4 regions of the Vibrio breoganii genome follow, and region 1 is predicted to be linked to each of the others. Evidence: predicted binding sites of a transcription regulator. Region 1 holds the regulator's gene; each other region holds the start of a gene.
What was found. Region 1 encodes PurR, which represses purine synthesis genes. Its sites were predicted from a motif close to TNANGNAAACGTTTNCNTNA; they were not measured.

Region 1 (2,207 bases):
AAAAAACTTTCAAATTAATTATTTTAAGGTGAGAAGGTGGTGCTTGTATTAAGTCGTGTGCGTATGCTCGTTGCTCGCGAGTGAATTTGACCATCGATCTTCCCGTCGTTCCCGAGTGCTTTTATCGGGAACCTGAAGAGTTCCGGAGGTAGCAGACCCTCGATAGGAGCGCTCGAGGGTGACGTGTTTGGTTACTGTAGGGTGCTCTGTTTTGACACTGAGCGTACTCAAATTACAGTACAAACGCACCATCCAAACCCCTCGTCGTTCCCGATCGCTTCTATCGGAAACCTGAAGAGTTCCGCAGAGAGTAGACCCTCGATAGAAGCACTCGAGGGTGACGTGTTTGGGGGTTCTGAGTGCTTTGTTTTGATACTGAGCGGACTCAAATGACAGCACAAACGCACCATCCAAAACACACCGTCGTTCCCGAGCCTTTTATCGGGAACCTGAAGAACTACCGATGTAGTAGACCCTCGATAGAAGCTCTCGAGGGTGACGTGTTTTGGGGCTTTGGTGTGTTCTGTAGGGTGGGCTTTGGGCGAGCAGTTTAATACTGAGCTGACTCAAATTACAGAGTAAAAATACAACCTCAAACCCCGCTCGTCGTTCCCGAATGCTTTTATCGGGAACCTGAAGAGTTCCGGAGGTAGTAGACTCTCGATAGAAGCACTCGAGGGTGACGGGTTTGGAAGTTCAAGGATGACTTTTGTTATTGGTAAGGATTTAACTTAGCAAACAAAAACGGCAGCCCTAGGGCTGCCGTTCTTAAATATTCTACAACTTATCCAGCATTAAGATTACGCACACTCGCGCGTTCAATCAGCTCTGGGTGCATTTCAAAGACACGGCGGTCGTGATCTTTATCCTTGATACGCTCAAGAAGGATCTCAAATGCAGTCTTGCCCACACGACGCTTAGGTTGGTGAACCGTAGTCAGTGGAGGTGCAAAGTAGGCTGCAAGGTCGATATTGTCGTAGCCAATGATCGAAATATCTTCAGGAACCAATAGACCATGCTGTCTTAGGCGACTGATCAAGCCTAGTGCCATGATGTCGTTAAAACAGAACACAGCAGTAGGGCGCTGCTCTTCTGGAATAGCAAACAGCTTGTCGGCAGTTTCAACGGCTGTATCACACTCGAAGTTGCCTTCGAAAATACGTTTCTCGTCAAAATCGATGTTCGCTTCTTTTAGAGCACGCTTATAACCGGAAATACGCTCGATGCACGCCAGTTTCTCAGCTTGACCTGTCAGACAAGCAATTCGCTTATGACCATTTTCGACAAGGTATTTAGTTGCTAGATAGCCACCTTCTTCTGAGTTATCGATGATCTTATCTGCAGAAGATGATTCTGGGCCCCAGTCCATAACTACTTTCGGAATACCAGGGTGAGAATCTAGCATGCCACGCAGCTCTTCAGTCAGGTCTGAACACATAACCAAAATACCGTCGACACGCTTCTCTGCAAGCATGCGGATGTAGTCACGCTGCTTCTCATATAACCCACCAGTGTTACATAGGATAAGGGTATAGCCTTGGCGGTAACAGTAGCTTTCTACGCCGTCGACCACTTCTGCAAAGAATGGGTTCGTCGACTGAGTTACCAACATGCCAATGGTGCGAGTGGTGTTACATTTAAGACTACGAGCTACAGCACTTGGTGCATAGTTAAGCTCTTTTACTGCGTCCATTACACGTTCTTGCGTTGCTTCTGCAACAAAACGAGTTTTGTTAATCACGTGGGAAACAGTGGTAGTGGACACACCAGCTAGCTTTGCGACGTCTTTAATGGTTGCCATGCTATACCTTGTAAAGAAAACCGAGGGTTATTGAAAATGGAATGTTAGGAAGAGGTTAGCACTCTTGGCCTATACTGCAAACGATTGCGCCGGGCAGTCTAGCCATAAATGCAAGTGCTGACAATGCATTTATGGCCATAATGTGAATCTATTACTCATTGCCCAGATAGCGGCAATCTAATTCACAGAAGTTAACGAGCAATTCGGCGACGGAAGAATAAAAACCAAACTCATCATATTGAGTGCAGTTTTCAGAAAATTGCGGTATCCAAGAAAGGATATGCTCTTCTATTAACGCCTTTTGTTCAGCTAGTGCTTGCTCAAGGTGAGACTCTTGCTCTAGCTCATTGGAGCGAATAATTAGGTTACCAAGGAAGTCCAATTCTAAGGCGAGATGATCGGCAGG
Region 2 (2,207 bases), 390 kb from region 1:
ACGGCCTGGCTTACCAAAGTCCGTTTCCCATGGCTGCTCAAAACCTGGAATACGTAGGTTTGATGTGGTGAAACCCACTAGACCCGCTTTTGGCTTACCACCAATACCGGTCGCGCCTTCATCACGAATCTCACCACCAGAACCGGTTGAAGCACCTGGCCAAGGAGAGATTGCTGTTGGGTGGTTATGGGTTTCAACCTTCATCAAGATGTGTGCATCTTCATGATTGTAAGAGTATTGACGAGTCTCTGGGTTCGGGAAGAAACGACCCACTTTAGAGCCTTCCATAACCGCTGCGTTGTCTTTGTATGCAGACAGAACGTGGTCAGGGGTAACTTCCATGGTGTTTTTGATCATCTTGAACAGTGACTTGTCTTGAACTACGCCGTCAATTGTCCAATCTGCGTTGAAGATCTTATGACGACAGTGCTCAGAGTTTGCTTGAGCAAACATCATCAATTCAATATCGTTAGGGTTACGACCTAGTGTATTAAAGCTATCAACTAGGTAATCAATTTCATCTTCCGCTAGCGCAAGACCCAAGTTTACATTGGCGTCTTCTAGGGCTTTGCGGCCACCGGCTAGTACATCGACAACAGTATGCGGCGCTGGCTCTGCAACAGTGAATAGTGCAGCAGCTTGTTCCATCTCACCAAAGACCACTTCCATCATGCGGTCATGTACCAATGCTTTTACAGCCTTGGTTTGTGCTTCATCCAAAGCAACAGATGTTTCAACATAGTATGCCGTACCACGCTCTAGACGCTTAACCTTGTCCAAGCCACAGTTATGAGCAATATCTGTAGACTTAGAAGACCAAGGAGAGATAGTGCCTGGGCGAGGAGTCACAAGCACTAAAGTGCCTTGTGGTTCATGCTCTTCGATCGTTGGACCATAAGTAAGCAGCTTTTCAAGCTTCTCTGCCTCTGACGCGTCAAGTTCTGCACTCACGTCTGCAAAATGCATAAACTCAGCATAAATACCTGTTACTGGCAGGTCTTGTTCACGGCAAAGTTCTAGTAGTTTTTGTACACGAAACTCAGAAAGAGCTGGGGAGCCACGCAAAATTCTCATGTGCTTAGGTCTCTTTGATGATGGATTAAAGATAATATTCAAATAAAAACAATAACTTAATTAAATTATCCATCTTTATTTCAATATTACCTGGGTTGTTTCGGGCGTATTATAAAGCAAATCTTTTTGTGAAGTAACACAAAAAGCAACCGTTTGCGCAAATTTTTGCGTCAAGGTATCTCTGATGGATACATCGTGAGGTCAAACCCTCAGATGCGAATACAGTTTGCTCATGATTCTAGTTTCACTTCCCCGGTGATAAGGGGTTTGATATAAAGGGCGAAGCGTTAAAAAAAATCCCCCTTATTATTCGGAGTTGTCCCGCACAATGCGCACGTCAGTGTTAACTAAATTCTCCCTGCTAATGGCCTCGTTCATAGCCTTACTTTCTGTCACTGGCTGTCAGTACGAAACCGACACTAAGAACGAATTGCAACAGATCAAAGACCGAGGTGTGCTGCGCGTTGGAACGCTAAACAATCAACTCTCCTATTATATCGGCCCTGATGGCCCCACCGGCTTAGAGTATGAGCTAGCGTCAGAGTTTGCGAAGCAACTTGGCGTTCGTTTGGAGATCAAACCTGCCTATCGCCTCTCTGAGCTATTCCCTGCATTAAGAAATGGCGAGGTCGACATTGTTGCGGCAGGCCTTACTCAGGCACCTAACCGAGTTAAAGCGTTTAGAGCGGGACCGGCTTATTACTACGTCAGCCAGCAAGTGGTCTACAAAAAAGGCACTTGGCGCCCTCGCAACCTAGACCAGCTCATTGAAAGCGGTGAATCCATTACTGTGGTTAAAGGATCGCATTTTGAGCAGACCCTCTTGGATCTTGCGAAGGAGCATCCTGATCTTAAATACGAGATCACCGATAGCTATGATATTAATGATTTGCTAAAACAAGTCTCGCAAGGCGAGCGTCTATTTACAGTCGCCGATTCTATTGAGCTTTCCATTACTCAACGTATCTACCCTAATATCGCACTCGCGTTTGAATTGACAGAAGACCAACCTACGTCTTGGTTCTTGCGCAGAGGCGCAGACGAGAGCCTTTATGCTCTGGTTTTAGAGTTCTTTGGCGACATTCAACAAAATGGTCAATTACAGCTAATAGAAGAGAAGTACTTTGGGCATA
Region 3 (2,207 bases), 190 kb from region 1:
TGATGGTAATGGCGATGGCACCAAGAATATTTGGAAGAATGAATCCGACGTGTTCGCCTCTGCTGCTAATTATCTAAAGCAATCTGGATGGAATGATACCTATACCTGGGGTCGTCAGGTGACCTTATCTGAGTCTCTAGATGATAGCCTCTTTGGGCGACAGCCAGAACAATCCAAAACATTGGCGCAGTGGCAAGAGTTGGGTGTTCGCAACCTGCAAGGGCATGATTTACCTAAGCTTAAAAAGGATATTGATGCTTGGCTGATAGCGCCAGACTCATCGTCGGGGCGAGTGTACTTGGTGTACAACAACTATCAGGTGCTAATGAAATGGAACCGCTCCTACTACTTTGGTTTGGCGGTGAGTCATTTAGCAGATCAGCTGAAATCATTATAAAAAAAGAGCGAGGACTATCCTCGCTCTTTTTGTTTTGTTTTGTTTGTGCAGTCTTAAAGCTTATTTACCAAACTGCTCGCAGGCAATCATGGTGTTTTCAATCAAACTTGCCACTGTCATTGGGCCAACACCGCCTGGTACTGGAGTGATAAGGCTTGCTCTCTCGCGTGCAACATCATACTCAACGTCACCAATTAGCTTGCCATTGTCTAGGCGGTTAATACCTACATCAATCACGATCGCGCCTTCTTTCACCCAGTTGCCCGGGATAAAGTTAGGCTTGCCTACCGCAACCACAAGCACGTCAGCCTGACGCACGTGGCTTTCTAAGTCTTTAGTAAAGCGGTGACAGGTTGTAGTTGTGCAGCCCGCTAGCAGAAGCTCAAGAGTCATAGGACGGCCAACAATGTTAGATGCACCCACGATGACCGCATGCTTACCGTGTGTTGGTACGTTGTAACGCTCTAGCAGAGTGATGATACCCTTTGGCGTACAAGAGCGAAGCTTAGGCATACGCTGTGCAAGACGACCCACGTTATAAGGGTGGAAGCCATCTACGTCTTTCTCTGGAGTGATACGCTCAAGGATCTCAGTAGAATCAATGCCCGCTGGAAGTGGAAGCTGAACCAAGATACCGTCAATTTCATTATCAGCATTGAGCTGGTCAATCAGCTCTAAAAGCTCTTGCGCGGTAGCGGTAGAGGGCAAGTCAAAAGACTTCGACACAAAGCCAACCTCATCACAAGCGCGGCGCTTACTACCCACATAAACTTGAGATGCAGGGTCTTGACCCACAAGAACAACAGCTAGGCCAGGTGCACGTAATCCAGCCTCAGTGCGAGCTTTTACTCGCGCTGAAACTTCAGAACGAACGGTTTGAGAAATCAGTTTTCCATCAATGTTTTGAGCAGTCATGACGATCCCTAAGTTAAGGCGGTTCAACATTTTGGCGCATTGTCGCAGAAACGAAACAGTTTTGCTACATAGCAAACGTTTGCGTCGGGTATTTTATATCCACAATGTATAACGTTGACTTTTTTTTCGGCACTTAGATCATAATGTTCAATAAAGCCGTTGACCATTGATTCTCAACTCGTATAATCCTTCCCCATAGCGCGCCCTTAGCTCAGCTGGATAGAGCACGTCCCTTCTAAGGATGTGGTCGTAGGTTCGAATCCTACAGGGCGCGCCACATTCTATAAGGCCTGACGACTTTTTAAGTTGTCAGGCCTTTTTCGTTTTTGCTGTTCATAGTCTAGTTAGCTCTTGGTTAGAGATGAAAGGATTTGAACCTCCCTAAAACTTCTGTCGTTCTGATACGCACCAACTGCAAGTCTATATATTGAATTATTGGCTGCCATGGTGGCTATATCAATACTAAAGTCGTCGCCTAATCGCCCTGTAATTTTGATTTGACCATTTCATACAACCAAAGATGCTTTTTGCTTTTGCGGTTTTTTCTGTGGATGTAGGCGCATAAGGTTAATTTGTTTACTTCGGGTATGTTGGTGACTTGGATAGCGCGTAATCCCTCACCACAATGCTTAGCGTAGTTGCCAAGCGCAGGAAAAATCAGGTCGGAGTGCAGTGCTGCCTGTTTCACGCTACTGGCTGAAGTGCTCCGATACATGACTTTTATAGGCGTACCACGTTTTTCCATTGAGGCTTCAATGAGTGAAGAATGGAACTGGTTAAATAACGGCATTTCAATTAAAGCAAAGTTGTAATTGAGTAGCGCTTCAACCTCAACGGCCTTTTCTTTCAGAGGATGGTCTTCCCTTACCATTGCAAACACTTCGACATCGACCAA
Region 4 (2,207 bases), on a different replicon from region 1:
CGTAAGTGATGGCGTCACTTAAAGTTACATTAATACTAAGTAAGTAACGAAGATTGCTGATAAACCGTAGATGATTGGGTGTACTTCTTTACCCTTACCAGCAACAACCATAGAGAAAGAGTAGCTGATAAAGCCCATCGCCATGCCGTTCGCAGGGGAGAAGCTAAGAATGGTAAACATGATGGTAAAGAAGGCGGCAATGCGCGACTCTTTCTTTTCCCATTGAATGCTACCTAGTCTTCCAACCATATAGATACCCACAACCACCATTGCTGGCGCAACGATTGCGGTTGAGAAAATCGAAAATAGAGGGAACAAGAATAGAGACACAAGGAAAAAACCAGACACCACCACTGCAGCGAGGCCCGTTCGTGCACCTTGAGAAGACGCAATACCTGACTCAGAGAAAGCGGTAATCGAGGTTGTACCCAATACAGTTCCAATAACCGTACCGCCAGCATCGGCAACGAGTGCAGACTTCGCGTTTGGTACCTTGCCGTCTTTATCAATGATGCCAGCATCGCGACCTACACCAACGATGGTGCTTAACCCATCAAAGAAGTCGACAATAAAGAAGATGATGACGATAAATAACAGGTCAAATAGCTTTTCGGGTGTAAAGGCTGAAAAGTTAAAGATTGCACCAAAGCTTGGGGCTAAGCTTGGTGGCATAGATACCAGTGAATCAGGGATTGGTGCGTTAGCCGTACCCATAAAGGTATCGGCCGCAATAGTAAGTACAATAGAGGTAACAAATGAGATAAAGGTTGCTAGCTTAATGTCTCGTATCATACAACCAAGCGCCACGAAGATACTGATGTAAGCTATCAGGACCTGAGGCTCTTTAATATCGCCCATGCTTACAAGAATGAACGGGTTTGCAACGATAATGCCTGCATTTTTAAGACCAAGAAAGGCAATAAATAGGCCGAGAGATACGGTAATTGCCAGCTTGAGATCTTCAGGAATAGACTCAATCATGGTCTTTCTTATCTTAGTTAAAGAAAAGATAAGGTAGATGATTCCTGATAGGAAGATACCAAATAAGGCCTCATGCCATAGAAGAGCCACAGAGCCGCTAAACAATACGCCCTTGAAGAAGCCATTCATGCTCATGCCAGGAGCCAACATAACAGGGTAGTTACCAAACACGCCCATAATCAAGGTAGCAATGGCCGCCGCAATGGCAGTTGCGGTAAACACTGCGCCGCGATCCATACCTGGGATGTCACCCAAAATGGCAGGGTTAACCGCTAGGATGTAGCTCATCGCCAAGAAGGTTATGAAACCTGCGTACAATTCTGTACCAATGCTAGATTTACGTTCGCTGATCTTGAACTGACGGTCGATAACCGAAGTGCTACTCGGGCTTGGCTGTATAAGGGTTTCTTGACTCACAATGTGACCTTAATTAACTAAAACAATTAGGTAGTTGATCCATTTAATAAAAATGGAACAAGACATCGAAGCCCATGTGAGTGGTGGGTGCGCATAACAACAATGAGCACCGGAAAACTGTAGTCCCAGAGTTAGGTTCCGGGGTAGAAACGATTGGTCCAAATCACCAAACATATACAGCTTCGATATATTAAATTTGGCGCGTATAGTAAACGTTTGCGTGAGTAATTCAACCTATATTTTGGACAGTTTATGCTCTTATTGATCTGACTGTTCTATAATAGGATTTTTTCGTGTTTCTAAAGCAGTAAATAGAGCGAAGTAGCGGCGGCGGGAAATTAAAGGACTTCACGATCGGAAAGCCCTAACTGTGGGATTATACGGTTAAAGCCTTAAGAGCGGCGCTACGACTCTCATCTGCCATATCGTCACCCATGTTCAAACCCTCGGCGTATACGAACCTTACGTTTGTGATACCAAAGAATTCTAGAATGGAAGTTAAGTAAGGGGCGATAGTGTCCGAGGTCTGGTCTTTGTGAATGCCTCCGCGAGTGGTAAAGACTACAACTTCTCGATCTCCAATCAGACCTTTTGGCCCTTGTTCAGTGTATTGAAAGGTCACTCCAGCGCGCGCCATAATATCAAAGTAGTTTTTAAGCTGAGTAGGGACGCTAAAGTTGTACATAGGTGCACCGATGATCACGCTTTCAGCGGACTTAAGCTCAGCAATCAGCTCATCGGATAGCAGCTGTATCGGTTTTAACTCCTCGGTCAAGGTATCAACCGGTGAGTTGATAGCGGTCATTACA

Region 2: the regulator PurR is predicted to act here: its motif matches at 1,216-1,235, upstream of purL (phosphoribosylformylglycinamidine synthase).
Region 3: the regulator PurR is predicted to act here: its motif matches at 1,380-1,399, upstream of folD (bifunctional methylenetetrahydrofolate dehydrogenase/methenyltetrahydrofolate cyclohydrolase FolD).
Region 4: the regulator PurR is predicted to act here: its motif matches at 1,603-1,622, upstream of OCU35_RS15815 (NCS2 family permease).

What each region holds. Positions count from the first base shown of each region.
Region 1 is NZ_AP024864.1:1,072,936-1,075,142, forward strand. Features, by position in the region: gene purR (HTH-type transcriptional repressor PurR) at 785-1,801, opposite strand; gene torD (molecular chaperone TorD) at 1,953-2,207, opposite strand, start outside.
Region 2 is NZ_AP024864.1:682,378-684,584, reverse strand. Features, by position in the region: gene purL (phosphoribosylformylglycinamidine synthase) at 1-1,074, opposite strand, end outside; gene mltF (membrane-bound lytic murein transglycosylase MltF) at 1,403-2,207, shown strand, end outside.
Region 3 is NZ_AP024864.1:885,591-887,797, forward strand. Features, by position in the region: gene OCU35_RS04195 (lytic murein transglycosylase) at 1-397, shown strand, start outside; gene folD (bifunctional methylenetetrahydrofolate dehydrogenase/methenyltetrahydrofolate cyclohydrolase FolD) at 458-1,312, opposite strand; tRNA gene OCU35_RS04205 (tRNA-Arg) at 1,513-1,589, shown strand; gene OCU35_RS04210 (LysR family transcriptional regulator) at 1,788-2,207, opposite strand, start outside.
Region 4 is NZ_AP024865.1:610,113-612,319, forward strand. Features, by position in the region: gene OCU35_RS15815 (NCS2 family permease) at 25-1,398, opposite strand; purine riboswitch at 1,499-1,598, opposite strand; gene OCU35_RS15820 (NAD(P)H-dependent oxidoreductase) at 1,775-2,207, opposite strand, start outside.